Regions from separate parts of the Paenibacillus sp. J22P59 genome, predicted to be linked through region 2. Evidence: a T-box and tRNA genes for the amino acid it is inferred to sense, from the RefSeq annotation. Region 2 holds a T-box; the other holds one or more tRNA genes.
What was found. The T-box of region 2 lies ahead of AC50YO_RS20815 (valine--tRNA ligase). A T-box ahead of a tRNA ligase gene usually reads a tRNA of that ligase, here a tRNA-Val.
Positions count from the first base shown of each region.

Region 1: it has a tRNA-Val gene. The T-box ahead of AC50YO_RS20815 (valine--tRNA ligase) is inferred to sense a tRNA for this amino acid. The anticodon was not compared.

Region 1 is NZ_JBXENX010000003.1:308,859-324,205, reverse strand. Features, by position in the region: gene AC50YO_RS06845 (ABC transporter ATP-binding protein) at 1-43, opposite strand, end outside; gene AC50YO_RS06840 (sensor histidine kinase) at 225-1,391, shown strand; gene AC50YO_RS06835 (response regulator transcription factor) at 1,397-2,059, shown strand; gene AC50YO_RS06830 (YktB family protein) at 2,094-2,738, shown strand; gene AC50YO_RS06825 (efflux RND transporter permease subunit) at 2,787-5,813, opposite strand; gene AC50YO_RS06820 (MFS transporter) at 6,046-7,245, opposite strand; gene AC50YO_RS06815 (aminotransferase class I/II-fold pyridoxal phosphate-dependent enzyme) at 7,428-8,897, shown strand; gene AC50YO_RS06810 (DUF1885 family protein) at 9,021-9,419, shown strand; gene AC50YO_RS06805 (DUF1292 domain-containing protein) at 9,489-9,803, opposite strand; gene AC50YO_RS06800 (stalk domain-containing protein) at 9,921-10,484, opposite strand; gene AC50YO_RS06795 (hypothetical protein) at 10,659-10,862, opposite strand; gene AC50YO_RS06790 (MBL fold metallo-hydrolase) at 11,005-11,730, shown strand; gene AC50YO_RS06785 (DUF3892 domain-containing protein) at 11,794-12,045, opposite strand; gene AC50YO_RS06780 (hypothetical protein) at 12,168-12,473, opposite strand; tRNA gene AC50YO_RS06775 (tRNA-Val) at 12,566-12,640, shown strand; gene AC50YO_RS06770 (helix-turn-helix domain-containing protein) at 12,828-13,022, opposite strand; gene AC50YO_RS06765 (hypothetical protein) at 13,268-13,600, opposite strand; gene AC50YO_RS06760 (hypothetical protein) at 13,488-13,784, opposite strand; gene AC50YO_RS06755 (hypothetical protein) at 13,787-14,035, opposite strand; gene AC50YO_RS06750 (hypothetical protein) at 14,212-14,388, opposite strand; gene AC50YO_RS06745 (hypothetical protein) at 14,505-14,648, shown strand; gene AC50YO_RS06740 (hypothetical protein) at 14,990-15,347, opposite strand, start outside.
Region 2 is NZ_JBXENX010000013.1:88,451-103,797, forward strand. Features, by position in the region: gene mreD (rod shape-determining protein MreD) at 1-85, opposite strand, end outside; gene mreC (rod shape-determining protein MreC) at 82-960, opposite strand; gene AC50YO_RS20780 (rod shape-determining protein) at 997-2,025, opposite strand; gene radC (RadC family protein) at 2,067-2,756, opposite strand; gene AC50YO_RS20790 (Maf family protein) at 2,850-3,485, opposite strand; gene AC50YO_RS20795 (DUF4321 domain-containing protein) at 3,532-3,774, opposite strand; gene AC50YO_RS20800 (SPOR domain-containing protein) at 3,836-5,176, opposite strand; gene murC (UDP-N-acetylmuramate--L-alanine ligase) at 5,969-7,357, opposite strand; gene AC50YO_RS20810 (bifunctional folylpolyglutamate synthase/dihydrofolate synthase) at 7,365-8,741, opposite strand; gene AC50YO_RS20815 (valine--tRNA ligase) at 8,769-11,429, opposite strand; T-box leader at 11,500-11,730, opposite strand; gene AC50YO_RS20820 (LysM peptidoglycan-binding domain-containing protein) at 12,116-13,375, opposite strand; gene AC50YO_RS20825 (RluA family pseudouridine synthase) at 13,463-14,440, opposite strand; gene hemL (glutamate-1-semialdehyde 2,1-aminomutase) at 14,553-15,347, opposite strand, start outside.

The DNA of each region.
Region 1 (15,347 bases), on a different contig from region 2:
TATCATACTTCTTCACTACCTCGCGAAAGTGCACCAACGTCATATGCCTCATCCTTCCAAAATGCTTTATATGAATTCAGTATATAACCCGCGCTGCTTGCAGTCAGGTCTATAAAGTCACCTTCTCAAGGTGACTAAAGTCATTTCTTCATGAGAAACCCATCTTTTGCTCCAGGCCAGTATGCTATAATAAAACAAATTCAGTAGTGCAGGAGAAACGCAGCATGCCTATTTCGCTTCACTCCATTCGAAGCTTGCTAGTGGTGGTACCGGCTATTGCCAGCGTTATGAGCATTGATACGCACGCTTACGCCCCCTATACAGTTTCTATTCTATTGGCGTTGGTTTTAATCAAAGCTGGGCATTGGTTTCCGCGAAGGGCGCCAGCTCTGCTGGCCATCGAAATGCTAGGCTTCGGAATTCTTTCTTATATATATGGCAATGTCTTATTCCTACTGTTATTTGCTGCCCTGATAGGTGCAATGGGCAGCCGCCCTTCTCGATCTGCAGGAATCGCATGGGTGAGCGGAGGAGGCGCCATTCTATTTGCAAGCCTAAGTCATAGAGCACCAGAAATTATACTGACAGCTCTGCTATTGTGGCTGTTAACGGCGGCGGTTCTCTCTGTTTTCAATGACCTGGAAGGGCGCCGTCACAAGACAGAGGACCTCTACGCCCAGCTGACCCATAGCCATGCGGAGCTGGAAGATGCCAGGCGCAGATTGCTTGATTACGCTTCACAAATCGAACAATATGCACAATCGGAGGAACGCAATCGGATCGCTAAGGATATTCATGATGATCTCGGTCACCGTCTAATCCGTGTCAAGATGATGTCTGAAGCAGCTCTGCATGTGTTCGATTCCGATACGACCCGCGCGCATGCCATTACGCTGCAAATTCGTGACCAGCTGCAAGATAGCATGGAGATTATGCGCCGAACCGTGCGCAAGCTGGCCCCTCCAAGCGCTAACGAATCTCGTAAATATGCGCTTGATCGATTAGTTATCGAAGCAGGAGAAGCACTGGGCATCGCAATCGAATTTGATATTCAGGGACCTCCGCGCCCGCTCTATCCCAGCTTGGAATTCATTCTTTATAAGAATGCACAGGAAGCTGTTACGAATGCAGTCCGACATGGCCATGCGACTATCGTATCCGTCATTCTAAGCTTTCAGAAAGATACTATTGCCTTGACTGTATCCAATAATGGCATTGTTCCAGGACCAATCATTGAGACGGGTCTCGGGATGCGAGGAATGAAAGAGCGAATCGCACTGATTGGCGGTACGTTGGAGTGGAACGCTGAGGAGCAATTTTCCGTGACAACGACAATGCCGCTGCTCGGTGACTATACACAATGGCCTGAAACAGCCGTCAAGGAGAGCTAGGAACGATGATCAACGTGCTCATTGTAGATGATGATCCTTTTATACGGGAAAGTATGCAGCTTATATTGGGGCTCGACAATGAACTGCAGGTTGCAGGGATTTGCGAGAATGGACGAGAAGCAGCCGAGTTCGTAAGCCATACGCCTGTCGATGTGGTGCTTATGGATATTCGCATGCCTGAATGCGATGGAGTTGAAGGCACCAAGCTGCTGCGAGAGCTAAGCACTCCGCCAGCCGTCTTAATTCTAACCACCTTTGACGATGATGATTATATTGCACAAGCGATTCGCAATGGGGCGAATGGCTACCTGCTCAAGAATATGTCGCCCAGCCGAATTATTAGCGGAATCAAAACCGTTCATGAAGGCTCACTCCTTATCCATCCCGATATTGCCCGCAAGCTTGCCGGCATGCTTGAGCCCTCTCGTGGAGATTCCATAGAGAGTACAGCTGTCTCTGCCGATACGTTAGCTTCTTATGGCTTGACCCACGCCGAGCAGCAGATTGTCCGCCATATCGCAGACGGGCAATCCAATAAAGAGATCGCTGCCTCTCTCTACCTGAGTGAAGGCACGATCAAAAATTATATTTCAGAAATATTGAACAAGCTGGCGCTGCGTGACCGCACGCAAATTGCTATCTTTTATTTGAAATTACCTAATAACTGAACCAGCAGACCGAACAAATAAGGAGTGAACATAAATGACAACGACACAGGTAAATCATTTTACAGGATTCGAGCAGGCGGATTTCGATACCTTTCAGATAGATGGGCTTGAAGAGCGGATGGCCGCCATTCAACAGCGAATACAGCCCAAGTTCCGTGCAATAGGCGAGCAATTAGTGGGAGACCTCGCGATTCAAGCGGGCAATGAAATGTACTTGCATATCGCGAGGCATGCCCGCCGCACAGTGAATCCACCCAAAGACACTTGGCTTGCCATATGCAATAACAAACGTGGGTATAAAGCACATCCTCACTTTCAGCTTGGCTTGTTCGATGATCATCTCTTCCTATGGTTTGCACTCATCTATGAAGCGCCGAACAAAGCCCGAATTGCTTCCGCCTATCTGAATCGGCTTGATGAGTTCATCGCCGCTATACCAAGCGATTATGCGATATCACTTGATCATACGAAGAAAGAATCGATGGCTGTGAGCGAAATGTCGCGAGCGGACTTTACCAATGCGCTAATCCGCTTTCGCGATGTGCAAAAAGCAGAGCTCTTGATCGGCCGACAAGTTCCTGCAGGCGATCTCCTGCTCAGCGATGGCGACGCTCTTCTAAACTACGCTAAAGAAACTTACACAACGCTTATGCCTTTATATCGACTGGCTTACGAATAAACGCAAGAAAGCTGCCGCCTCCCGGTTAGGGAAGGCGGCAGCTTTCTTTTAATTCATAGCCTCAGTCATACTGATCCGTTCACTCTCCTTGCTGTTGTGGCGCTGCTTCCGTGAAGTGCGGAAGAAGAACAGCTCGTATACGCAAGGGACTATGACCAAGGTCAGCAGCGTAGCTGCTACCAATCCGCCAATGACGACAATAGCAAGGCCTTGCGATACGATATTGCCTGACTCATGGGAGCCGAATACGAGCGGCAGCATGGCTGAGACGGTCGCTATTGCCGTCATGACGATCGGACGCATACGTGTCGACGCCGCTTCAATCAACGCCTCTCTTATCGTCATCGTCTCCTCGTTCTGCTTAACTCTATCAATCAGCACGATAGCATTCGTAACAACGATGCCAATTAGCATCAATGCTCCGAACATCGCAGTTACATCCGGGGTAACTCCTGATATTAAGAGTCCGATTACAGCGCCAATCGCAGCGAGCGGCAGCGAGAACAGAATAGCCAGAGGTGCGCGAAGCGTCTTAAATGCCAGCACCATAATCAAATACACGATACCAATGGAAATAAGAGCTGTAAGGCCAAGATCAGCGAAATCACTCGACTGGTCTGCAGAAGCGCCTCCCACAGCCACACTTACTCCATCAGGAAGCTGTAGAGAATTAGCTTGCTTTGTAATTAAATTGCCGACAACAGACAGCTCGCTCGGTTCTACATCCGCAGCTACACGGACATAAGCTTTGCCGTCCTTATGGTAATACAGGCTTGGCTCTTCCGTTCTGACCAGCTTAGCTACATTCGATACGGCAACAGGCCCCGCTTCCGTCATTACTAACAGTTGCTTCAGATCCGCTTCCGAATCCGGTTGAACGATAGGCTGAAGCAGTACTGGCGTAGCACGGTCATCCATCTCGATTGAGCCCAGCGGAACGGGATTGATCAAGCTTTGCAGCTGCGAGGCAATCTCTTGCCCCTTGGCAAGCGTAGAATCCACCTCAAAGGCATAGACAGCCTTCTTCTCCTCTTGATTACTCTTTACCTTAACTACTCCTTCGAGCGGCTTAATTGCCGCAATCAGCTTCTCGGCAGTTTCAGCCAGCTCGACCGGATCTTCCCCTATCACGTCAACATAGACTTGTGAGGAGCTGCCTCCCATCATCAAATCAATTGCATATACATCAATCGCCGCATTGTATTTCTGGTTCTTCTGGGCTTTAACACCCTCCATGAATGCATCCGCATCCACGTTCTCATGTAAGTCTACGAGATAAGTAACCAGCGTTGGCGATGATACTGCGCCAAACTTCGCCATATCAGAGCTGTTGCCCAGAGACATATTCACCCATTCTACATCCTTGTTCCCCGTTAAATAAGATTCAAGCTTCATGCCTTCCTCTACGACTGCATCATGCGGCGTATCGCTGGGAAATTGCAGTGACACGTTAACGCTCTCTGCACTGGAAGAATCCATCGCTCCCTTAGGCATTACCGCATAAGTCCCTAATGATCCCGCAAGTAAGACAATGGATACGAGCAGCGGCACCCATTTATGCTGCAAATTCCAGCGAATGAAGGACTCAAACATACGGGAGCCTGTATGTGGCTTCTCCTTCGTGCCGCGCAGCAGAATCGCACTAAGCAGCGGCACCACAGTCAGAGCGACCAGCAGCGAGGCAAGCAGCGAGTAAGCGACCGTGAGGGCAAATGGAAGCAAAAACGATTGCAAAGAGCCACGCAGCAGCCCCATTGGCAAAAATACGGCAACCGTCACCAAGGTCGATGAAGTAATCGCTGAGGCTACTTCCTTTGTCGCATCAGTTATTACGAGGATCGAGAAGGGCTCCTTCTGCAATCTTCGATAAATGTTCTCGATCACGACGATACTATCGTCGACCAGCCTGCCTACTGCTACTGCAACCCCTCCAAGCGTAATAATGTTCAAAGATACGCCTGATAGCTGTAATAAATACAACGTAATTCCGAGCGACAAAGGAATGGATACGATCGTAATAATCGTCGCCTTAATATTGCGCATGAATAATAGAATAACAATTGTCGCGAATAAAGCTCCTAGCAATACTTCTCGCAGCATACTATTGACGGAGGAAGAGATAGACTCTGACGTACTAAGAAGTACAGCAGCATCAATCCCTTCTATTTCTTTATTTAATCTTTCCACCGTCTTTTCAATATGATTGCCTGTCGTTACCGCATTTGCTTCCGCTGATTTGGAAACTGTAAATATAATGGCATCCTTGCCATTCATGCGGTTGATGCTCTCTTGATCCTTGGCAAGCTCCACGCTAGCGACATCCTCCAGACGAACACCAGATGCAACAGGCAGCTTGCGGAGCGTTTCTATATTACGAATTTGATCGTAAACGTTAATGTTAGCGGAAGCTCCCTCGATTGTGCGCTCCCCAACAGAAGCTGCCACCCCTCGACCTTGCAGCACGCCCATAAGCGTCTGGACCGGCAGCCCTTTCTCAGAGAGCTTGTCAGCTAATGGAGTAACATGGATCGTTGCTATCGACTTACCGACAACACTGACAAGGCCAGCCCCTTCAGACTTTTGCAGCTCTGCTGTCACCTGCTTAAGCTTCATTTCTTTTGCTTGCTCACTCAAGCCGTCCGCGAACGTCAAGGTCACCCACGAAATCGGAATCATCGACGTATTTTGTTGAATGACGAACGGTTTCATAACGCCCGCTGGAAGCTGCACCTGCGAGAGCGCTCTTTCCACCTCCTCTTTCGCTTCCTTCATATTTGTCTTCGAGTCATAATTCAGATTAAGCTCTGCATATCCGTTACCCGAGGTAGAGAACATTCCGCTTTTCCCTGTCATTAAGGAAAGCGCCTCCTCCATCGGATTAGTAACCAGCTTCTCCATCGTCTTAGCGTCCAGGCCTGGTCCAATCGTTACCACTCGGACCTGCGGATTATCAGCCGCTGGAAGGAATTCCATCGGCAGCTTCAAATAGCTGACAACCCCCATAACCAGTGACATGATGACGATCAGTATGACGGCCGCCTTATTTCGGAACGACCATTCTGTTAATCTACTCATTTTTTCCCTGCTCCTTCTCCTTGTCGGATTGCTTTGTTTTCCTGTATAAAGCATAAGGCTTGGAAAAGTATTGCAAAAACGTCTGGAGACCGCTCTTTGCTCTGGCCTATGGTCGGAGACTCGCTCCGACTAGAGTCGGAGCGAGAGATTTCTATCCGCAACAAAAAAAGTGCTGGTACAGGGATCATTTCCCTCTACCAGCACTTTTAAAGGTAAATATGAACTTTAATCGTTAATCGTTATTGCCTGCAACCGCAGTTTGTTCCTGTGACAGCCGAACGTCCATACGACGGAAGCCGACTAGCAGCAGCAACGCCGCAAGACAAAGCACTCCTCCAGACACATACGGCAAGCCTAGATTAAACGTAAATAAAAATGTACCGAACAGAGGTCCTGCGATACGTCCAAGGCTGTCCATAGAAGAGCTTAGTCCAGAAGCAACACCTTGTCCTACTGTTGTTTTTTGGGTAATGAGCGAGGTCACGCATGGACGAATCAAGGCATTCCCTATACCGAATACAGCGAGGGATGCCGTTGCCCACCATAAAGAATGCGCACCCAGCAGCATAAAAAAGCCGATTGCTGAGATAATGAGCCCGATCGCTATATACTTAGGCTCGTCACCCTTCTTAATTTTGCGGCGTACAAAACCGCCTTGAACCAAAGCGCCCACAAGGCCGCACACGAAAAATAAGATACCGACTTGAAGCGGCGTTACAGCAAAACGGACCATCCCGAAAATTTGCAACGTTGCTTCGAGTCCCGCAAGCGTAAAGGTCACAAAAAAAGCAAGTACATATAAGTATTTGAGCGGCCCGGTAAAGGCTGACCAGCGCGATATGCGCGGCTCTGACGATTGGCGCCTATTCTCAGGCGTCAGCGATTCCTTAAGCTTCGTGATCGCCAACACGAAAGTAATAGCTGCCAAGGCAGAAGCGACATAGAACGGTGTCTCTAAGGAGACCAGACTTAGCATCCCGCCAAAGGCAGGGCCGAACGTGAAGCCAAGACCAATCGACATGCCCACAAAGGCCATTCCCTTCGTCCGATGCTCCTTCGGTGTAATATCTGCGACATAAGCCACGATTACCGACGTAACCGCTCCAGAGAACAAACCGCCAAGAATACGTGATAAATACATGAGCATCAAGTTACCGGAGGATAGCCCGAACAGCAAGAAGCTAATCGAAAACCCAACTACCCCAACTAATATAATCGGCCGTCTGCCTATTCGGTCGGACAGCCCTCCCCAATAAGGAGAGAGAATAAATGATACTGCCGAGTATACGGCGAGCATGAGGCCTGTATGCTTCTCAAGGCCGCCTGGATCGGTCGCTTTAATGATCTCGGGCATAACCGGAATGATAATCCCGAACCCGATGAACGTCGTCATAAGAATAGCGCTAACTAAGTATATTCGTTTATCTTTCATATCCATTTCACCCCAACTTTTATCGTACCATAATAGGCTGCAGCTTAGTTATGAACAAATAAAGAACAAAATAATGACCTGTTTTTTAAAAATGACGCTTGCATTCCAACTTGTATTTGCTATACTCAACTTTGTTTGTACATGTATATTAGATGATATTCGAAAGGCAGGGATATACAACGATGGATCATAATAAAACCCCGCTCTTCACCGCGCTCCGCCGCCATGCGGAGAACGACCCGGTTCAATTTCATATACCCGGACACAAGAAAGGCCTCGGCAGCGATTCTGAATTTCGCGAATTTATCGGTGACAATGCTTTGTCTATCGATCTTATCAATATAGCTCCGCTTGATGACTTGCATCAGCCGACCGGCGTTATTGAAGAGGCACAACAGCTGGCAGCCGATGCATTCGGTGCCGATTATACCTACTTCTCCGTTCAAGGAACGAGCGGCGCGATCATTACTATGATTCTGACCGTATGTGCGCCCGGCGATAAGATTATCGTACCGCGCAACGTTCACAAATCGATCATGGCTGCTATTATTTTTGCCGGAGCAAGGCCTGTGTTTATCTCACCGGCTAGAGATGCTAATCTTGGTATTGACCACGGCATTACGACTCAATCCGTCAAGCGAGCGCTGGACAAGCATCCTGATGCCAAAGCTGTTCTCGTTATTAACCCGACCTATTACGGCTTCTGTGCCAATCTGAAGGAAATCGTTGATCTGGTACACAGCTTTGATATCCCAGTCCTTGTTGATGAAGCACATGGCGTTCTCATTCATTTCCATGAGAAGCTGCCTATGTCAGCGATGCAAGCTGGAGCGGATATGGCGGCTACCAGCGTTCACAAGCTAGGAGGCTCCATGACGCAAAGCTCGGTGCTCAACGTCCGCAAGGGACGCGTGAACCCGCATCGCATACAAACGATCATCAGTATGCTGACGACGACCTCTACCTCTTACATCCTGCTGGCATCCCTTGATACATCAAGACGCAACCTTGCGATGAACGGACATGCCATAGCGGAACGCGCGATTAGCCTTGCTCAATCCGCAAGAGAGCGAATTAATCAAATTCAAGGCCTCTACTGCTTTGGTGAAGATATTCTAGGCGGTGAAGCAACCTATGACTATGATCCAACGAAGGTCGCTGTCCATGTTAGACATCTTGGCATTACCGGCTACGAGACGGAAAACTGGCTTCGAGACCACTACAATGTGGAAATCGAGATGAGTGATATGTATAACATTCTTTGCCTAGTTACGCCAGGTGATACCTCGGACTCCGTCAATAAATTGCTGGAGGCTCTTCAAGGACTGTCCGATGCCTTCCATGAAGGAGCCGAAGCTCGCGAGCTTATTGTGAAGATACCTGATATTCCGCAGCTTTCCTTAACTCCTCGGGATGCTTTCTACGGTGAGACAGAGGTGGTGCCTTTCAAGGAATCCGCAGGTCGTATCATTGCCGAATTCATCTATGTCTATCCCCCTGGTATTCCTATTCTACTGCCAGGAGAGGTCATCTCGCAAAATAACATTGATTACATCGTAGATCATGTTGAGGTGGGCCTGCCGGTCAAAGGACCAGAGGATCGCAGCATTCAATTCGTCAAGGTAATCGTCGAAGAAAACGCTATTTACTAATTTTCAAGCAAAACGCCAGTTGCTGGCCCTTTTTAAGGGCTATCAATCGGCGTTTTTATCATTTATCCCACATATTGTAAAGAAAGAACCTCTCATGCTATGATGTTGATGGAGGTGGGATGAATGAGTCAAAGCGCTTTCATCAAGCTTGTGCAAGGGTCCGCTGTCAGCGAGCTGCCGCTCACGCTGTTAAAAGAAAAGCTGCTGCATTACCGAGACCAGACTGCTCTTACCGGCAGCCAGTTGGATTGGGATTATGCGGAGGCTGCCTTTCCCTACACCATCGAAGATAGACAGGATGATCGTTGGTTTTACCTACAAGGAACGAATCCACTATATAAGTACATTATTTTTGGTACCGGCGAAGAAGGCCCTTCCAGCATACAGGTTGTTCTTCCGGAAGAAGCAACTCATGGGGATAAAGCAAAGGCCAATGAATTATGCAAATTTATAGCGAAGCAACTGCAAGCCGAGCTGATTCTATTCAATGGTCGAACGATTCATTATAATCCGCGCAAATAGAAAAGAGCACCTGCCCTTATCGTATAGCTCATCGCTATCCACTTGGGCAGGTGCTTCTTATTGCCGCGATTACTCGCCTTTGGCTTCGTTCTCTGTACGCGCAATTTCCTCGTAGATCGCTGTTACGCGATCCCACTCTGCGTCATCTTCGATACCAACAAGAAAGGCTTCGTCGTTCTCTTCTTCAATACGGAAAATAACGCCGTCCGCTTCTGGATCATTACGGTCCAGCAGAACTGCGTACCCATTGTCTTCTGATTCAAACGTATACACCATGACCATTTCGCGATCCTGGCCCTCGTCATCCGTTACTATGAACACACTCTCTTCATGCTCGTGGTCATGTCCGCAGCCGCAGTCTTCCCCATGCTGATGCTCACTCATGCGATTACCCCATTTCAGTTCAATATACATACCTAAGTATCGTACCATGAGGATGTACTTCGGTCAAACGAAAACACCCTTGTATCCTCTACGCAGGATCAAGGGTGCAGCCGTATTTTATTGCGAGGTAATATACTTGTCAGACACGACTGACCAATCATCGGAAGAGTTAATTTTCATATAAAATCGGACCACGTATTTGCCACCCTGATCGAAATTATATTTAATATCATCAATTGTGTACCAGAAGTTATCCTTGGACGTATTGATATTCTCCGATTTGATCGTCTTCTCGGTGCCCGACGGATCAGTAATCGTTACTTTGACAGAGGATACATCTGTCGTTAAATTATCAATTTGCGACAGCAACGTGAACGTATACCGACTGCCCTTGTCTACACTTCCGAACATCTTCTTGTCTTGGAACAAAATCATGTGCACATTAGGCTTATATAAAGTCGCTTTTTTGCTCTGATTGTCCCAGGTCACTATGGCTTGCAAGCCATCCACAACCTGCCGCAGCGGCAAGTAGGTTTTGTTGTCAATAATAACGCCATTCTCATCCAACTCTTTATTGTTAACGATGACACGCACCTTTTGTGATGCTGAATCCGCAAACAATAATGTCCCCCCACATAATGACAGTACGAGGAGCAGCGTGGCTACTTTTCTGAACTTCATCGATGAATACCCTCCATCCGGTTTGTCTGGATGCTAGGTTATACTCGTCATGCTGCTCAAAGTTGCGCTAATCCGTAAACTTTTTTTCAATTGGGAAACAAGCTAACAAGTCTCTTCTATTGCTGGTGTCATTTCTTGTTGAATGCTGCGCTTGCCCGGGAAATGATAAGCCTATTAACCATAAGTGCGAGTGAGAATACATGGAACGCCTTTTCCTACTGAACCGGGCTCGCTCATCCGTTCCCGATAGCTAATTCCTCTCTCACATGGCGTCTTGCAAGCAAGACATGTACTGGATAAAACCAGCTTGTAATGGAACTGCTTTCTGTCGCTTGTCACCGTTTTTTTCTTGGTTGCTTTTCCTTTGCCTTTGCTCATAATGCTCTGCCCCTCCCTGCCGAATACTGCTGCTCGCATTATATGTAAGGAAGGGCGAATGTGCATCTACATTTGTTCGGATACTGACAATTATGATACATTGGATATATTCGTAAAATACTTTCTAGGCGGGTGGTCTCCTTTGAATATTCAGATGCTCGGAACAGGCAGTGCTTTTGCCAAAAAGTATAATAACAATAATGCTCTTATAGAGGTTAATGGCTTCCGTTTGCTCGTTGATTGCGGCATTACTCTTCCTAGAGCCTTGCATGAATCCGACAGGTCCTTCTCTGAGCTGGATGCGGTACTGATCAGTCATATTCATGGCGATCACGTGGGGGGGTTGGAGGAGTATGCGTTCCAGATGATGTTTCTCTACGGCAGGAAGCCTGTTCTTTATATAGCCTCTACCTTGGTAGAGCCCTTGTGGGAGCAGACCCTAAGAGGTGGCTTAACACAGGAGCCATTAATGGCATTAGAGGATTTCTTCGAGGTCAGGCCGCTTGAGGAAGGCGTGGAGACTGAGATCCATCCGGGATTAAATGTTCAGCTAATTCGTACGGATCATATTCAAGGGAAAGACAGCTATTCGTTCATTTTCAATAAGCAATTCTTCTACTCTGCTGATATGAAGTTCAATGGAGAGCTGCTGCAAGATCTAGTTGACCATGGCGTTCAAACCATATTCCATGACTGCCAGCTGCAAGCGCCAGGGGTTGTGCATGCCAGTCTAGAGGAGCTGTTGACACTTCCTGCGGCCATTCAAGAAAAAACTTGGCTTATGCATTACGGCGATACGATGGAGGATTATAAGGGCAGAACTGGTGCTATGCAATTCGTAGAAGAGCTTCGCACTTATACCTTTTAATAGAAAGAAGCGAGCATTCACAGGCCTCATGCACTGCGAATGCTCGCTCCATTCCAGCTTATGCTAGAAGAGTGGAAGCTGATCCAAATTATTCGTCGGGTCTCCATCCGCATCTCCACGAATGTACAATTCTCCATCCCGCCCTTTGAATGCATTTACGCCAGCGATATGACCGGCTTGCACCTCTTGCAATGCGGTTTGATAATCAAGCACGCGACCAGATGATGTTTTGAACGAAGTCAGGTCTCCATCCCCGTTCTTTTGTACCGCTACGATTTGTTCCCTTTGGTCATTCGAATACTCATTCGGACTCAATTGGATTCACTCCCCTGTCTGTTGTTGGCAGGCCAAGGAAGCTTCACCCGGCTCTTCCACTATATTCAACAGGTAGCCTATCCATTATTTCAAAAGACTATGCGTATATTAGCCAGTATTGCTTATTTTTTGGTCCCATCAGATCCCAGCTTCCGTCTCCATACAAACTGCTGATCATAGGCCAAAGTATCTTTCACAACGAACAGTGCCACATATCCGCATACCGTTCCAACAATACCAAATAACCCTAATAGCCAAAGTGCTAAATAAGCATACTCCTCCGCCAAGCAATCTCCCCCTTGTATTTCGCAGCTCCAAGAATTCATTAGGAATCGGATAACCCAGCTTGCTATCGAGAGCGTATACTTCTGTACTTTTACACCTATGCGGAGGAATGGCTGATTATGTTTATGTATCCACCATGTCATTAACTATTTATAAGACTAATCAATGAACTGAATTTCCCCAAAAATTATTCTTGATTTTTATATTATTCATGTGATATTATATATTTCATTGAAGGCTGGTAGCTCAGCGGGAGAGCACTACCTTGACAGGGTAGGGGTCATGGGTTCGATCCCCATCCAGCCTACCATACTTAAATTCCCGAGAACCCTTGGTACATAAGGGTTCTTTTCTTTTTTATATCATCTTACAAGTCACTGTAGTTTCCTCAAAACCACCTGTTGATACGAATTTGATACGAATCCACTTTTGATACGAATAAATAAAATAGCAAACGCTTATAAGCCCTTGCTATCTACTCCTGATAAAACATTTAGCTATGTTCCCTCTAACCAATTCCTAAAAACTAATTTACTGATATATAATTCCCTACCTGCCTTCGCGACATGAAAGGGAGGATCGTTCAAAAACTCATATGTTTTCTTCAGTCCCATTTTCATAATCTGTTGTATATGCTTGGGTCGCAATGTCATCGGATATTTATCCCAGTCTGTTTCAATTTCATCTTCCACCCTGTTCACTCTCCTTTTTCATAGACGTTTACAAGTCTTCACATTCTATTAACACTGCCAGCCGTAAATTCAGCGCCAGCTTATAAAAGCATTCCAGCGATATTCCGCATACTTCGGCTGGCTGATCGGCGGCTGAAACTCAAAGTTGAATACCTTTTGATCGGTTATATAAGGTGCGTCCTCTGCCATATATCTCCTTTCAATCAGGAATTTCTCCATACGTGGCAGCCTGTTAATCGCTCATTCTATACACGCTCACAGTAAGCCCTCCGTGCATCCTGGGCATCAACATTACGCGTTGCGATATCACCTGTCTGGTCGCTTGTCGTACCTGTATTGCCCCTTGGCATATCGCTGTAACTCGCAGTCATGCAGGCTTCCCGTTTAAATATGCTCCATGCGACTAATATCCAAAACACTATGCAGCATGCTACGCCTGCTATGAGGAATGGGCTCTTCCGAACCTTACCACTTGTCATTTCCGTCACCCGACTGCTGATCCTCGCCGTCTTCTTCGAGATCGTCATTATCTTCTTCTTGATCGGGCTCGTCTTGCTCGTCTTGCTCGTCTTGCTCATCTTGCTCCTCCTGGTGTTCATCGTCCTCATGCTCAGCATCGGATTTTTCCGCATCATGATCGTTGTCTTCAGATTGGCCTTCTTGAGCGGAATCATCTGGAGCGTCCTCTTCCGATCCTTCATTAACATCACCAAAGCTTAACTGCTGGCCTTCGTCTTCATCCGGTTCTACGTTGCCCTCCACGTTTACAGTCCCATCTGGTGCAATTGTTCCGCGAACACCTTCGCGAGGCTGCTCAGCTCGTTCATTGTCATAGTCCTCGATATCATCATATCAGCCTGCGAGCTGGAGAACATAATGTAGGCCTTTCCTTGCTTCATAATCTTGCGAAGGGTTTCGAGCTGATCGGCGGATAGCCCGTCCATAGTGAGTGTCAATTTCTCAGCTTTACCTAATTTGATGTCCTCGATTGTTGCGCTTGCGAATGTTTTCATTGTTGTTGCTCCTCTCAAATTTTGAATAACATAAGATCATATGTTCGGTTTATGAGCAGTAGTGGCCTACCAGATTCGCAGAATGCGTCTGTTAGCTTGAATTGTAATATTCAGACCTACCCGTCTATCGGTTGCAAAACTAGCATGATTTTAGCAAGCGATATGCAAAGAGCAATTTATGTCCTTTCGTATTCAGGCCTATTCGTCTTCATCCTCGGCATGTTCGGCGCCTGACCCTTCGTTGTAGAGTTCAGCGCAAGCTTTTGAATCTGGGTAATACAATCATCACCCGTTACCTGGCAACCATACCTACCTGTATCAGCATCGTATTTTCCAGCAGATGCACAGCCCATCGTTTGTCCCTCCTCATGTATTTCTGCCATTGAATATTGTTAAAAATACTTTACGAAGTACGTATTATATCTTTGTTCGGAAAATATAAATTAAAAAAATTGGAGCGATTTGCAATATGAAAAAAATTATAATACCGATTGAACTGCTTAATGAAGATCAGGTGGCATGGGTAACCATGGCGAAATTAATTAGTCGGGAAGAACTTTATCAAACTAATAACGAAATATTTACAGACTTTTGGGCCGAGATAATAAAGTAATCTCGATCTGCGGCTCGTTCTTTTGAGAGCGGGCCTTAAAGTATCTCTGTATTCAAATTCGAAACATATCCATTTATTTAACGTAAATATTACCATCACATTAAAAAACGGAGTTCATATGAGAAAATTCATTCTGTACGGTCCCATATTATTATTTTTTGTATTTATACTTTTCATTGACAAAGACAATGGCTTCCACTGGAAAAATGCTGTTGAGAAAATATTAATTTCTGGATTCGCAATTCTAGTGGTCTACCTCATTTATAAGTTCTACGAAATGATCAGTAATATTAAGAATTAGTTGACCATAGCGAGGGAATGCTCGTTATGGTCTTTAATATTCAAACTGTCCGTCTAACTACTCGGCTGATCCGGTATGATATTCGGAGTCCAATGCGTGTGGTAGTCCGGCCAGTTATCAGCCAACGGAGATCCACAATACAGTGGTTCATCAATAGGAAATGCCCACCACAATACATCGCCGTAATCTTCATGCCATTCGTCAATCGTCCTTGCCTGTGCAAATGAATCAGAGAAAGCTTGTTGAGGACATCGCGGATACCGTATGCCTGTATTGAGTCAGCCCGATTTTTGATTTCTTCCAACGCACCTCGCAGCAGGGCTGCTTCTCCTTTGATTCGTTCCATTTCCGCGAATGAGTATCCGTGATCTAATTCTCTTAGACCAGCGGCATAACCT
Region 2 (15,347 bases):
GAATTAACCAGGGAACAATCGTTCCTTCTACTAGAAACAGAAGCAGCATGATCAGAACGATGCGGTTCATGCCTACTCCATTCATTGCTCCTCGCCCTCCGTTTCCGGCACCTGAACGACCATAACCTCCGTCAGATGATTAAACTTCGCTGCAAGCTGAATCGAAGCGGTATGAGTCAGACCATAATCACCAACCTGCCTGCTATCAATTGTACCAATGACGAGCCCGCGTGGATAGACATTGCCTCGACCGGATGTAATGACAGTATCATAATTTGTCATTTTATCATTCTCGTCTATTCTAGTCATAATAAGCCTGTCCGTCTCTTGGTTATAACTGCTTATAATGCCGAAGGATTCATTCTCTCTTCCCACAACGGTCGCTGCAATAGAATTAGACGTATTCTCATCAAGAGCAGTCAGCGGTATAACTGTAGATGTTAACGGCCTAACTTCGCTAACTATGCCCACGAGACCATCTGGCGTAATGACGGCCATTTTGGGCTTGATCCCATTCTTGGAGCCCAGATTGATGACCATCGTACGGCTGTAAGCATCATTGTTCACCGCTACCACCTGGGCAACAATATACTTATAGTCATTGAGCTTCATTTGGCTCTCTGTGAAATGCAAAAACTCTTTCAGCTGTTTGTTCTCTGCCTGCAAGTAGTTATAGTTGATCTTGTCACGCGCGTAAGCTGCAGCTGTCAGACGCAGTTGCTCATTCTCTTCATGAAGTGTACGCATGTTTCCAATATCCTCAAAGAAGCCCGCTATTAAGCCAGCGGGCTTGTAAAACCATTGCTGCACGTATCCGACAGTATCGCCTAGAAATTTCTCGGGCCATGATAATTCCTTGCGGTCGCTAAGCGAGAAGCCAATGACCGCAATGAACAGTATAAACGCAATCATAAGAGTAAACATTCGTTTGTTTCTGAACAGCTTAAACAGTTCAATCACCTACCTGTTTCAATTCCATATGCGCCCCGGAATAAATTATCGTTTTGAGCGTGAGCCGCCTCTGCTTTTGAATAGATGAATATTATCGAGGGAACGTCCAGTGCCAATTGCTACGCAATCAAGCGGATTATCCGCCACGATAACAGGCATACCTGTCTCACGAGCGAGCAGCTTGTCCAGATTACGAAGCAGAGCTCCGCCCCCTGTCAATACAATGCCGCGGTCCATGATGTCTGCAGACAGCTCTGGCGGACATTTCTCCAATGTTACTTTGACAGCCTCGACAATGGAATTAACCGTATCCGTCAAAGCTTCTGTAATTTCTTCTGAAGTAATCGGCAATGTTTTGGGTAAGCCGGTTACCAGATCACGACCTCGAATCTCAATCGATTCAGAAACATCGAGTGGAAGTGCAGTACCGATCTCCATCTTAAGCTGCTCAGAGGTTCTTTCACCAATCATTAAGTTATAGAAGCGTTTGATATATTGAATAATCGCTTCATCCATCTCGTCTCCAGCTACGCGAATCGAACGACTGGTTACGATTCCTCCAAGCGAAATAACGGCTACCTCTGTCGTACCGCCGCCAATATCAACAACCATGCTGCCTGTTGGCTCCCATACAGGCAGATCCGCTCCGATTGCAGCTGCAAAAGGCTCCTCTATCGTATAAGCTTCGCGTGCGCCTGCTTGCTTCGCCGCATCCTCAACAGCACGCTTTTCAACTGCCGTAATACCAGAAGGAACGCAAATCATCACATTTGGATGGCGTGGGAATAACGATTTTTGCTTTTGTGCAGAGCGTATGAAATATTTAATCATCGTAGCAGTCGTTTCGAAATCAGCAATAACCCCATCCTTCATTGGACGGATAGCACGAATATTGCCTGGTGTTCTGCCGATCATTTTTTTGGCTTGCTCGCCGACTGCTTCAATTGTTTTTGTATCCGTACGAAGGGCTACCACCGATGGTTCCCTCACTACAATTCCTTTTCCTTTGACGAATACAAGCGTATTCGCAGTGCCCAAATCAATTCCTAAATCTTTCGAGAAACTACCAAACATGTTAATGCTCCCTTCTAAATGCGACAATCCCTTTTATTATATTACATGTAGCCATGTTCCTTCAAACTGATAAACCTTCCATCCCCGATAATGACATGATCGAGCACCTCGATGCCTATTAGCTCTCCCGCTTCGACTAAACGCTTCGTTAAGGAAATATCTTCTGGGCTTGGGGTCGGATCTCCACTAGGATGATTATGTGCGCAAATCAGAGAAGCACTGCTGCATTTCATTGCGGCACGAAAAACTTCACGCGGATGAACAAGGGAAGCGCTCAGCGTTCCCACAGACAATGTTTCCCGGGCAATAATATGGTTCTTCGTATTCAGAAACAGGCAGACAAAATGTTCCTTTTTCAAGTGCTGAAGCTCATCCATTACATAATCAGCGGCATCTTGAGGTCTTCTGACGGTTACAATATCGCCTAATCTACTACGTGTAATTCTTCGTCCAAGCTCAATCCCAGCACGCAGCTGAATCGCTTTGGCCTCGCCTATCCCTCTGATCGAGGTTAACTCGTCCATGCTCATATCTAATAGATTGCGAAGGCTGCCGCACTTCTTCAAAATTTTACCAGCTAAATGCACTGCGGATTCCTGCTTCGTACCCGTACGCAGCAGAATAGCAAGCAGTTCCGTGTGGCTAAGCGCTTCGGCCCCATATTGCAGCATGCGTTCTCTTGGTCGTTCTTCTTGGGGGACATTACGCAATGCGTTGCCTTGCGTCTCCATGTCTATCCCTGCCTTTTACATTCTTATTAGATACAGCTGTATGTGTTATTTCCAACTATTGTGTATTTCATGACGCTATTTCATCCATAGGGATCAAAAAACATGAATATGATAGTCTGCCAACATATCAGCTAATAAAGACAGCGGCAGTCCAACGACATTGAAATAACAGCCTTCAATGCGTTCAACAAGAATAGCACCATAGCCTTGAATGCCATACGCCCCTGCTTTGTCGTCCGACTCACCAGTTGCAATATAACGCTCGATCTGCTCATCCGTAAGAGGCTTCATATGGACGATTGTTTTCCGATGTGCAACAACAGCCTTGCCGTTCTCAGCCTGCACGCAAGCAACACCTGTATAAACCTCATGTGCTCTCCCCTGCAAGCTCCTTACCATCTTGAATGCATCGGCTCGATCCATAGGCTTGCCTAATACTTGTCCGTCGACGACAACGATTGTATCTGCAGCAATCACAAGAGAAGCTTGTGCCTCCTGCTCCTTCAGCATAGCGATAGTAGCATTCGCTTTGCGCAAGCTCAGCTGCTCAACAATATGAGACGGGGACCAGTTATCTGGAACCGTCTCATCCACATCGGAGGACAAAATATAAACCGGCAAGGAGAGGCCGAGCGATGCAACCAGTTCCTTCCGGCGCGGTGACGATGATGCCAGCACCAGCTGGCTAATCGGTTGTGTATTAGTGGTTATAGAATCATAGTTTCCCAACGGACGTTTCGTCTCCTTCGTTTCCTCGCCCGCTATGACGCGCGACCTATACTTTACGATATAACCAGATTGCAAGTACTGCTCCAATAATGCTGAATAAGCTGATATTAACGTTCACTGTCATATCGAAAGAGAGTGCATAAAGATCAATGGCGGGAGACCAGGACGCTTGAATCGTTTTGGTCAGGAAGGAGATTCCGGTAATCGGCTCTAGCCACCGTGCAACAAGTGCACCAGCCAATAAGCCCAATACGAGAAAAAGCAATAAAATCCAGCCGTTTTTCTTCATTATTCAACGCCTCTCGCCATTTATTGACACCTGTATCTATTATACTTAGGATCGTTTTCGTTTACAACGTGCTGATCGACTCAAACCATTCTTTTTGCGTCAGGATAGATTCCATCAATGCGCTCTGAACAGCCCACAAATGAGATTCTGACGGCTTTTTATCGTATTCTGTTAACGATTTCGCAGCCGTATTCATCGACTGGATTAATTTTATGAGAAAGGCTTTTCCGGCTTCATTCTCCATGCCATCCTGCATACTTTTTACATTAACTGTCCATTTTTGATGCTTTTGCTTCCAGCTACCCGCAGCTGCGCCACCTAGAGGAGATAAGCTAGGCTGCTCCAGCTGTGTCAGTGTTAATTCATCAAGCATGTCAATCAGCTCATTCGTCTGGTTGAAGAAGCTCTCAGCTACAGAAGCCTTTCCTCCAAACGGTATCTTCTTAGGAGCCTCTACATTAATTTGCTTCACATACAGCAATACATCTGGCAGCATCTTGCTAAGGGCAACCGCCCGGCTGCGATCTCCGGCCATCCCCGCATATACGCGATAATCCTCCGCCATCGTCAGGCCGGCAGCAGCCAGCCCTTTATCATTAAGCTCAGCAATCGCCGCATCTCTTCCTTCTGCATTGCTAAATACGCCATATTGAAGCATATGGTAAGTTTGACTCTGTACGGAGAGGCTTACTACGGGCCCCGCTGTTGCCAGCTGGTCAGGATCTTTGCCAGCCGCCTCTCCCGCTGCTGCTCCTGGCTTCTCAGCTATCGCACCCTCATCCTTATTATTACCCGTTTGAGCCGTTGCCCCAACTTCTATCGTCCTATTATCCAGCTTCATCGTTGATCCTGTGAATAAAGTAAGCAATACATAGCCGAATACAGCCCCCGTAGCAAGCGCACCGGCCACCGACAGAAATACTTTTAACCATGAAGGAGGAACAGTGTATGGTTTGACTGGTATAATCCGATGCTGGGCCATAGTAGGTGAAATAATGTCATCCTCAGGCTGCTCGTACAACGGCCCAGGCTGATCTTCTATAACAGGAGCAATCTGCTTCGGCGGAATAAAGGATGACTTTTTTTCGGCAAATGCCGTTTCCATTCTCTCCGGCTTCTCCTCGGTGTCACGTATAAGCTGCTCTAGCGCCCCTACATCCTCCTGGAACGGACTGTTCCATGGACTGAATTCACTTACTGTATATTGATTCTTATGCCCAGGATATAACGGCACCACATTAGACTGGGGAAGCTGATCAGCAGTTTCACTAGATTTGCGGGATGGATTAGGCTGCTTAGGCTGCCTCTCTGATATTTGAAGCTTTTCATCCGCAGAATTGTGCTCCTGAACGGTCTGTCCATTGCGGTCAAAACGATACGTAATCCTGTTTTTTGAATTCATAGCCTTCTCTCCTTGTCCCATTCATCTACTACTACTCTATGAGACAATTAAGAGATTTATGAGCCCGATAGACAGGAAACATTTGAAGTAACTGCAAACGAAAGGGACTGCAGAATAGTTGATCTCAAATTATCGGGTTCCTGCTAGCTCTTCATTAAATTTTCTAAAGGAATTGAAAAGAGCTTTTTTCTCTTATGTGAATTGTCGCCAATCCTAGTTGATCAGCAATTAGGAAGTTTGTCGCTGCTGCTTACAGTGAGGAATGAGCATCGGGCTAAGAGGAGTTCAAGCTAAGAGAATGGTTCGCTGCTATGAAGCAAGATCACATATATGTGAGGCTACACACCTATAATTATGGAGATTGGCTCGCGAAGTTGGAATGTATGAGGCTAACCTCATTCCTCAGGAGGCTAGGTTCTCGAGCTATGAGGCTGGACTCATAGAATGCTTGGAATGCTATCTAAGATAGTCGTAGGAATGAGGCTGGGCTCACTGAATTATGAGGCTTTGTAGCTCCCCCCTTTTTTCACATGCCCGATTCCACATTTTCAAATCTGCAAAACAAAAAAAGACTGCAGAAAACCAGTTACGCGACTCCAAGTAAGGATTCCTAGAACGCTCCTTACCTCGCGGCTTAGCATTAGTTAGCAACAGTAACAATTCGCATGCTGTTTTTTCCCCCATTATTCGTTGAGAAAAACAGTATGCGAATTAAAAAAAACGAAAAGGAACAGAACTAATATCTGCTCCTTCTCGTTTTTAATTTAACTGATAGCGGCTGTACCGTCGCTATTAGTTTTGTGCTTTTAACGTTTTAGCGAGCCCATCGGCCACTTTCCAAATATCCCCTGCTCCCATCGTAATAACGAGATCACCAGGAACAACCTTAGCTTTCAGATGCTCCAGCACCTCTTCTTTGTTCGGGATATAGAAGGTATTCGAATTACTATTGGTCTGAATCATCTCTACTAGCCTGCGTGAATGCACTCCCTCGATCTGCTGCTCGCCTGCTGGTGAATAGATGTCTGTTATAATAACCTCATCCGCTTCTGAAAAAGCACGGCTGAATTGCTCGAGCAGGAAAAAGGTACGCGTATAGCGCTGCGGCTGGAACACGGCTATAATACGTTTGCCTGTGGCCTTAGCTGCACTAATCGTAGCTTGAATCTCCGTCGGATGATGAGCGTAGTCATCAATAACAAGAATATCATTCACCTCGCCAAGCACTTGGAATCTGCGCTTCGCCCCGATGAACCCATGAATCGCCTCAGAGACTTGCTCGAAGGACAAGCCCGCTTCCAGACAAGTAATAATAGTCGCCATCGCGTTATATACATTATGCTTGCCGGGAACGGACAGTCGCACTGTACCTAGCGGCACACCGTTATGCTTCATAACGAAGGATACCTTGCGATCACCGAGTGTAATTTCATCAGCCTGGTACTCAGCGTCTTGATCGATACCATAAGTAATGAGCTTCGCGATCGTATCACTATCCATCTGCGGCACAAGCTCGGCAATCGTCTCGTCATCGATACATACGATCGCTTTGCCATCCTGCTTCACCTGTGACAAGAAGGTAACGTAAGCCGCCTTCAGCTTGCCGAAATCTCCATCATAGTTCTCCAGATGATCCGGCTCGATATTCGTAACAATCGCAATACTCGGATGATATTGCAAGAAAGAACCGTCGCTCTCATCAGCTTCTGCTACGACATACTCCCCTTTACCCGCCTTCGCATTCGTCCCGACATTAACGATTTCTCCACCAATAATATAGGTTGGATCTGCATCGCAATTTTCCATGACTAGAGCGATCATCGAAGAGGTCGTCGTTTTGCCATGCGCTCCCGCTACTGCGACGCCTTTGCCGGCATTCATTAATCTGGCCAGCATTTGGGCACGATGAAGCACAGGAATATTAAGGGCTTCAGCCGCCTTGCGCTCCACATTGTCCTGTGACAGAGCTGTCGAATAAACAACAAGATCGGCACCCTTCACATGGTCTGCTTCATGCCCGATAAAAATCTCAGCTCCATTAGCTGCGAGCTTCTCTGTTAGTTCCTGGCGCGCTACATCCGAGCCGGTTACTCTATATCCCATTTCCAGCATGACGCGGGCTATGGCACTCATCCCGTAACCGCCAATTCCAATAAAATGAACGTGCTCTGCTGTGTTCAAAGACGGCTCACCAACCTTTTTCAGAATCCGAGTTGTACAATATGCGGGAGCGAACGTCAGCTATTAAATAAAGCGTTCCAGTCACAACCCCAAGGTCTGTTTCCCCGGTAATTTGCTGTAATTTATGAAGAGCTGCTTGCCAATCTGGTTCAACAATGAGCTCGAAGGATGCCCCCTCTGGCGTCTCATCCTGAATAAGAGCAGCAAATGCTTCAGCCTTCAATTTATTGCGGAAGTCAGGCTCGGTCACAATAAGTGTATCCACTATTGGTAGTATATGCTTGAGGACATCCCGATGATTCTTATTCTCCAGCATCCCCATCATAAGATGCAACCGATCGTACTTATACGTTGTTTTAAGTGCAGCTGCCAATGTCTCTGCACCCTCCGGGTTATGTGCTCCATCCAGCAGAAGACGAGGGGAACGGGCTACCATTTCAAGCCTGCCAGGCCATGCTGCCTGTCGAAGGCCCTCGACCAGCACATCATCCTCCACGATAAGAGCATAATATTGACGCAATACTTCTAGCGTCATGACAGCGACTGCTGCATTCATTCGTTGATGTGCGCCATTAAGCGTAATCGACAACGGATCTATCGAACGGAATAGACCATCGAAGCGGAAAGTCTGTTCGTCCTCCTGCGTAGACAGCTCCGTGATCGAGAATTGCTCGCCCAGCAAATAGAGCGTGCTTTTCTTAGCCGCTGCCGTCTGCTTGATGACTTCGATTACCTCAGGCTGCGTCACTGCGCTTACGACAGGAACGCCTGACTTAATAATCCCAGCCTTCTCAGCAGCTACAGCAGCTAATGTATCACCAAGACGATCCATATGGTCATGCCCTACATTCGTTATAACAGAGATGACAGGTGTTACGACATTCGTAACATCCAGACGACCGCCAAGCCCTGTCTCCCAGACTACATAATCGGGATACGTAACAGTAGCATAGTATAGTATAGCCAATGCAGTAGATACTTCGAACATAGTCGGTGAACCAAGTTCAGTAGAGGCAATAGCCTCCACCTCCGGCTTCAGCACATTGGCGAGTCGAAGCAGGGTTTCTTCTTCTATATCCTCGCCATTATATTGGAATCGGTTCGTGAACTTCGTAATATAAGGTGAAGTAAACGTACCTACATCATAGCCTGCTTTATTCAATACCTGGGTTAAATAAGCACAGGTAGAGCCTTTGCCATTCGTTCCGGCTACATGAATAAATTTCAGTCTTCTGTGCGGGTTTTTTAGCAGATCAAGCAGCTTCTCAATACGTTCCAAGCCTGGACGGATACCGAATGGAATCAGCCCATTGATCCAATCAACTGCCTCAGTGTAGGAACGAAGCTCATTGCTTCGTTCCTGCTCAATTCCGTTAGCATTCATTTCCCTAGTCCTTCTTCCATGTGAACGTTATCCGCGCAATTCCGCGATTCTAGCTAATACCTTGTCACGTTTATCTGCATAATCATTCATCTTAGCCCGCTCTTCTTCAATAACCTTAGCAGGAGCCTTCGCGACGAAGCCTTCATTGCCCAGCTTCTTCTCTACCCGCTCTACTTCAGCATTCAGAGTAGCAAGCTCTTTTTCCAGACGAGCGATTTCTTGTGTAATATCCAGCAGTCCTGCAAGCGGCAAATAAAGCTCCGCTCCAGTAACGATCGCTGTCATTGCCTTGTCCGGCGCACTAAGCTGAACGCCTGTCTCAAGCTTGGATGTACCACAGAAGCGTCTAATAAACTCTTCATTACGAGTAAGAATCATCGCTTCCCATTCGCCGGACGGCTTAACCAACAGCTCGATTTTTTTGCTCATCGGCACATTCACTTCCGCTCGTACATTACGAACCGAACGAATGATCTCCATCAGCAGTTCCATTTCCTTCACCGCATCTTGTGCTTCAAGCGACTCGTCGTATACTGGCCATGCAGCCAAAGTAATCGTATCACCCTCATGCGGAAGATGCTGCCATATTTCTTCACTGATATATGGCATGAACGGATGAATTAGGCGCTGCGTACGATCCAGCACATAGGCAAGCACGGATTGCGTTGCGCGTTTGGCCTGCTCGTCGCTGCCGTACAAATTCAGCTTCGCAAATTCAATATACCAGTCACAGAGATCATCCCATATGAAATTGTAGAGCACTCGGCCTGTTTCTCCGAATTCATAGCCGTCAATTAAACGAGTCACATCGCGAACCGTTTCGTTCAGGCGATGGAGAATCCAGCGATCTGCTGTGCCCAGATCCCCTTTGATGTCGATATCAGATGCCTCAAAGCCCTCTAGGTTCATCAGGGCAAAGCGGGATGCATTCCAAATCTTATTCGCAAAGTTGCGTGCCTGCTCGACCTTTTCCCAACGGAAACGAAGATCCTGACCTGGCGTACTGCCTGTCGAGATCATATAGCGCATTGCATCTGCGCCATACTTTTCAATCACTTCAAGCGGGTCAACGCCATTGCCAAGGGATTTGGACATTTTGCGGCCCTCAGAATCACGCACGAGACCATGGATCAATACATCCTTGAATGGCTTTTGATCTGTAAATTCCAGTGCCGTAAAGATCATGCGAGCTACCCAGAAATAAATGATATCGTAGCCCGTTACGAGTACCGCAGTGGGATAGAAGCGTTTGAAGTCTTCTGTCTCCTCCGGCCAACCGAGCGTAGAGAATGGCCATAGTGCCGAGCTGAACCAAGTATCAAGCACATCATTATCTTGAGACAAGGAAGTGCTTCCGCAAGCTGGACATGCCTGAATATCTTCACGTGCTACATGCATCTCTCCGCAAGCTTCGCAGTACCAAGCTGGAATGCGATGGCCCCACCAGAGCTGACGAGAAATACACCAATCGCGGACATTCTCAATCCAATGCAAATAAATTTTCTCGAAACGGTCCGGCACGAATTGAACGCCATTGCCTGATTTCTGCGCTTCGATAGCTCTCTCCGCCAATGGCTTCATCGCTACGAACCATTGCGTCGACAAGTAAGGCTCAACAACCGCTCCACTGCGCTCGCTGTGCCCTACCTGATGAACATGATCTTCAATCCGAATGCATACGCCTTGCTCTTGGAGATCCTTCACAAGACGCTTCCGGCACTCTGCACGATCAAGACCTTCATAAGGCCCCGCTTGGTCATTCATCGTTCCCGTCTCATCCATAACGATGATTTGCGGCAAATCGTGACGAAGTCCCATCTCAAAGTCATTCGGATCATGTGCAGGCGTAATTTTCACCGCTCCCGAACCGAATTCCTTATCTACATAATCATCCGCTATAATAGGGATTTCGCGACCTACAACCGGCAGAACGATCATTTGCCCAATAAGGTGCTTGTATCTCTCATCCTCGGGATGCACGGCTACAGCTGAATCGCCCAGCATCGTCTCTGGACGAGTAGTAGCTACCGTTATAGAACCGCTGCCGTCCTTCAATGTATATTGCAAATGGTACAAATGACCGTTTATTTCTTTATGTTCTACTTCAATATCAGATAACGCAGTACGGGCAACCGGGTCCCAGTTAATGATTTTTTTACCGCGATAGATTAGCCCCTTCTCATATAAACGTACGAATACTTCACGTACGGATTGAGACAATCCTTCATCTAGTGTAAAGCGCTCGCGAGAGTAATCGAGCGACAAGCCCATTTTGGCCCATTGGTCACGAATTGTATCTGCATATTGATCCTTCCATTCCCATACCTTCTCGAGGAATGCTTCTCTGCCCAGATCATATCGAGAAACTCCCTGCTCGCGCAGCTTCTGCTCAACCTTGGTCTGTGTAGCGATTCCTGCATGGTCCGTTCCCGGCAGCCAAAGCGTATCAAAGCCTTGCATCCGCTTGGCACGAACGAGAATATCCTGCAGCGTAAAATCAAGCGCATGCCCGATATGTAGCATTCCCGTTACGTTAGGAGGAGGAATAACGATCGTATAAGTGGGGGCATCAGGGCGATTGCCCGCCTTGAAAAATTGTCCCTTCGTCCAAAAGTCATACCACTTTTGCTCGGCAGCCTTTGGATCATAAGTCGTTGGCATTACGGGTGTCGATTGGTTCTCAGACATAGGTTACATCCTCCTAAAATTAGTACGAAAACATCTTGTTAAATACAAAAAAAAACCTATCGCCCTTATAGCAAAGGACGAAAGGTTAGCTTCCGTGGTACCACCTTTGTTCCGTGCAAAATTTAAGCACGGCACTCAAACAGATAACGGCTGTGGCCGGCTAGAAATAACGAGACTCATCCCGCTTCATCCTAGCAACTCCAGGGTGACCGATCGCAGTAACTTCCCGCGGAACCTCTCAGCGTAACAGCTCCACTCTCTGACGGCTTGGCTGCGAACCCTTCCCCTTCAACGTCGATATTAACACAGATATACAATATCTTATCCAACCAGCTAGTGAAAGTCAACTTTTACTGTCGAAATAAGCCAACACTGCAGGTCGGGAGGATACTAGTGACCGTATTCAACTGCGAAGCACCGATAACCTCATTCTTCTGTACGGCTATCCTCATCTATACTGCCGGCTCATCTGCATGATAACCATTCTATGAGGCTAACTTCATCCCTCATGAGCCTAGCCTCCTGAGGAGTGAGGTTCACCTCATACACCGCCGCTTCCCCCAGCATCCCACTGCGATGATGAATACCTTGTCTCATACATTTGTGAGTTTGCCTCATTGCTGCCTATAAAAACAGGACTGCCCCTAAGTAGATTTCTCTACTTTTGGGCAGCCCATCGTTTTTTATTATGGGATATACAACAATTGGCCTTCTTCAACGGTCGCTTCATTAAGACTGTTGTACAACAGGATTTCACGTGGATTCAGGCTGTAGCGAACGGCTATGGCATCAAGCGTCTCGTCCTTTTGCACGATACAGACACGAATTTTGCGGAATTCATTATCCTCTGATCGTTTGCCCAAGAACAAATTCTTCCATTCGATCTCATCACCGGATGATGCCTTCGTCAATTGTTCGGCTTGCTCTGCCGCTATTTGCTCGGCCGCATGCCTAGCTGCCTGCTCACGCTTACTCGTCTGGAGCAACGTGACCAGTCCCACATTAGGTGCTTGCGCCGCATCTGCCTCGGGCTGCTTAGAGCCTAGGCCAATACGCAATTCCGGCTTCTCAGCTTCCGGAGCAGGCTGCGCTTCAGAAGAATGAAACTGCCAGTTCTCCTCGCGGTCATTCTCTGCTTCCTGCAAAGCAAGCGCTCCTGCTTCTGATGAATTCTGCTCTTCATAATTCTGTACCGAGGTTAGCCAGCCATCTTCGCTTTCCTGCTGCGAGGCATAAGTAACTTCCCGCTCTGCTTGCAGGTTGCTCTCTTGGGCTTGCCCTTCTTGAATGACAGGCTGTGCCTGTTCTGCTTGATTCGTATTGAACCATTGTGAGGCTGACCAGCCTCCATCCCGAGGTGAGGCAGAAATGGTGACCGCAGCTTCCTCTTCCTCAGTCGGTTCCTCCTCAATCAGCGAGAACTCCTCTTCATCCAACCGTTCAGCATAAAACTCACTCTCATGTGTATTAAAAGACTGGTTCTCTGCACTAGACTCGCCTTCCTCATCGCCAAGGCTTTCCCGCTGATGCACGACAGTAATTGGCTCTTCCCTCCATGCCTCTTCCGTATCCGGCAACGGCTCTACCAGAATTCCACGCAGAGATAATACCCCCGTAATGTTGAGCGTTCGCGATGAGAGCAGATCCACGTCAAAGTTATCAATCTCCACCGAAATATCGTCCAGACGTGAAATCCGATTGAGCGGTAGCGTAATTTCCACGGGTATCCAATGCTCCAGCGTCTGCAGCTCTGCTGCATTGTTCTGTCCCCTATAGACCCCGCTTAACAGCAATTGACCTCTAAGTACAGCATGATCCCCCTGCTCGATGACTTGAATGCGGGGAACAAGCTCTATTTCTTCCAGCTCATCAATAGCGGTAACTTCATCTGGCAAATGTACGCGCTCATACACGTCAAAGCGCAAGCCCTTCGTTTGATCCGTCACGCTTTGTCCTCCCTTCCAATTGTGAATGCTTGGTCTAAAGTTACATTCACTATTAACTATATGGCGAGTCAGGGAGGAGCATGCCTATCATTTTGTACGGCAACGAAGCTTGTCCAGCAAAACCGGCAGCCATAATGGCGGAGGAGCGATTACTTCCGTAAGCTCCTGCGTCCAAGGATGGACAAAAGTTAATTTTTCACCATGCAGCGCTTGATGAGACAGCAGGCGAGCATTGCCGCCATAGAGCTGATCTCCGATGAGCGGGTAGCCCAAGTAGCTCATATGAACTCTGATTTGATGCGTTCTGCCTGTCTCTAGCTGCAAGCGTACGAGAGAGGCATTCTGATAGGTCTCTACTGTCTCGTAATGTGTAATAGCCGTCTCGCCGCTCCCTCCTGCCCTACGGCGGGAGGAATGATGCCTATCCTTGCTAATGGGCGCATTAATTGTACCCTTCCGCTGCGACAGACGCCCTTCTACAACAGCAACATAATAACGTTCGATCTCTTTGCTGCGCATCGCTTCATCTAGTCTCCACTGGGCCAAGTCATTCTTCGCAAATAACACGGGACCTGACGTATCGTCGTCAAGCCGATGAATATGTCTAACCGGGAGGGGATCGCCATGCTGCAGAAGATGGCAGGCTGCTGCTTCATCAAGTGTGCCTCTATGTCCAGGGTGGGATTCATGTACAGCCATTCCCGCCGGCTTATTAAGGATCATGCAAAAGTCATCCTCATATAGAACCGCCGGAAGAACTGCCAGTGTTGAAGACTTCGCTTTTTGATAAAGAGAATCTATTGCTGGATCAGCCTTGGGAAATGCCAAAAACCGCAATTTCCCCCCTTCCCATTGAATACCGCCTATAGAAAACAACCGATTAATCCATTTTGCAGGAAATAAAGAATGAGCCAGCAGCCATTGCCGCACAAGATGCGGATGACTGCCGGCCGGAGGGAAATCCAATTGCTGTTCAGAGCTTGTTGCTGCGGTCGAGGCAAGAGGAACTTGAGATACTTCCAGCTCCAGCCACTCGCCTGAACGTATATACTGATACATTGGCATGTAACAACACCTCCTTGAATGCTTGCATACGTTCCAAAAAAAGAGCAGGAGCTGCAGTAATCGGAATCGTTACCTTGCAGCGCCTGCTGTAATCATAACTATAGGCTGCGAATTACAATCGGCTTAATGCCGTGTCGTGAGCAGCTATCGTCGCATCAATGTCCTCGTTCGTATGAACCGCGGACACGAACATGCCCTCGAATTGGGACGGTGCCACGCTGATGCCAAGGTCGAGCATGTTGGAGAAGTAAGCTTTGAAACGCTCCAAATCTGCTGTCTTCGCCGTTTCGAAGTTGATAACAAAAGTATCCGTAAAGAATGGACATACCATGGAGCCGACACGATTAATCGTGCTTGCAATCCCATGTTTTTGGGCATTCGCCTCAAATCCACGCTGCAATCGAACCGCTTGGCGCTCCAGAAGCTCGTAGGTTTCTGGCGTCAGCAATTTCAAAGTGGTGTAGCCTGCTGCCATCGCCAGCGGATTACCCGACAAAGTACCAGCTTGGTAGATCGGCCCGCTCGGCGCAATCATTTCCATAAGCTCACGCTTGCCCCCATACGCACCGACTGGCAGACCGCCTCCGATTACTTTTCCGAAGCAGGTTAGGTCAGGTGTTACGCCGTACAAGCCTTGGGCACAATGATAGTTAACCCGGAAGCCCGTCATTACCTCATCAAAAATAAGGATGCTACCGTAAGCCTCCGTTACTTGACGAAGCCCTTCAAGAAAGCCCGGCAGCGGCGGAACAACGCCCATATTTCCAGCAATTGGCTCGACGATTACACAAGCAATTTCCTCACCGAATTTCTCAAAAGCCAGCTTCACAGATTCTATATCGTTATATGGAACTGTAATTGTCTGAGAAGCAACGCCTTCCGGCACGCCCGGACTGTCTGGCAAGCC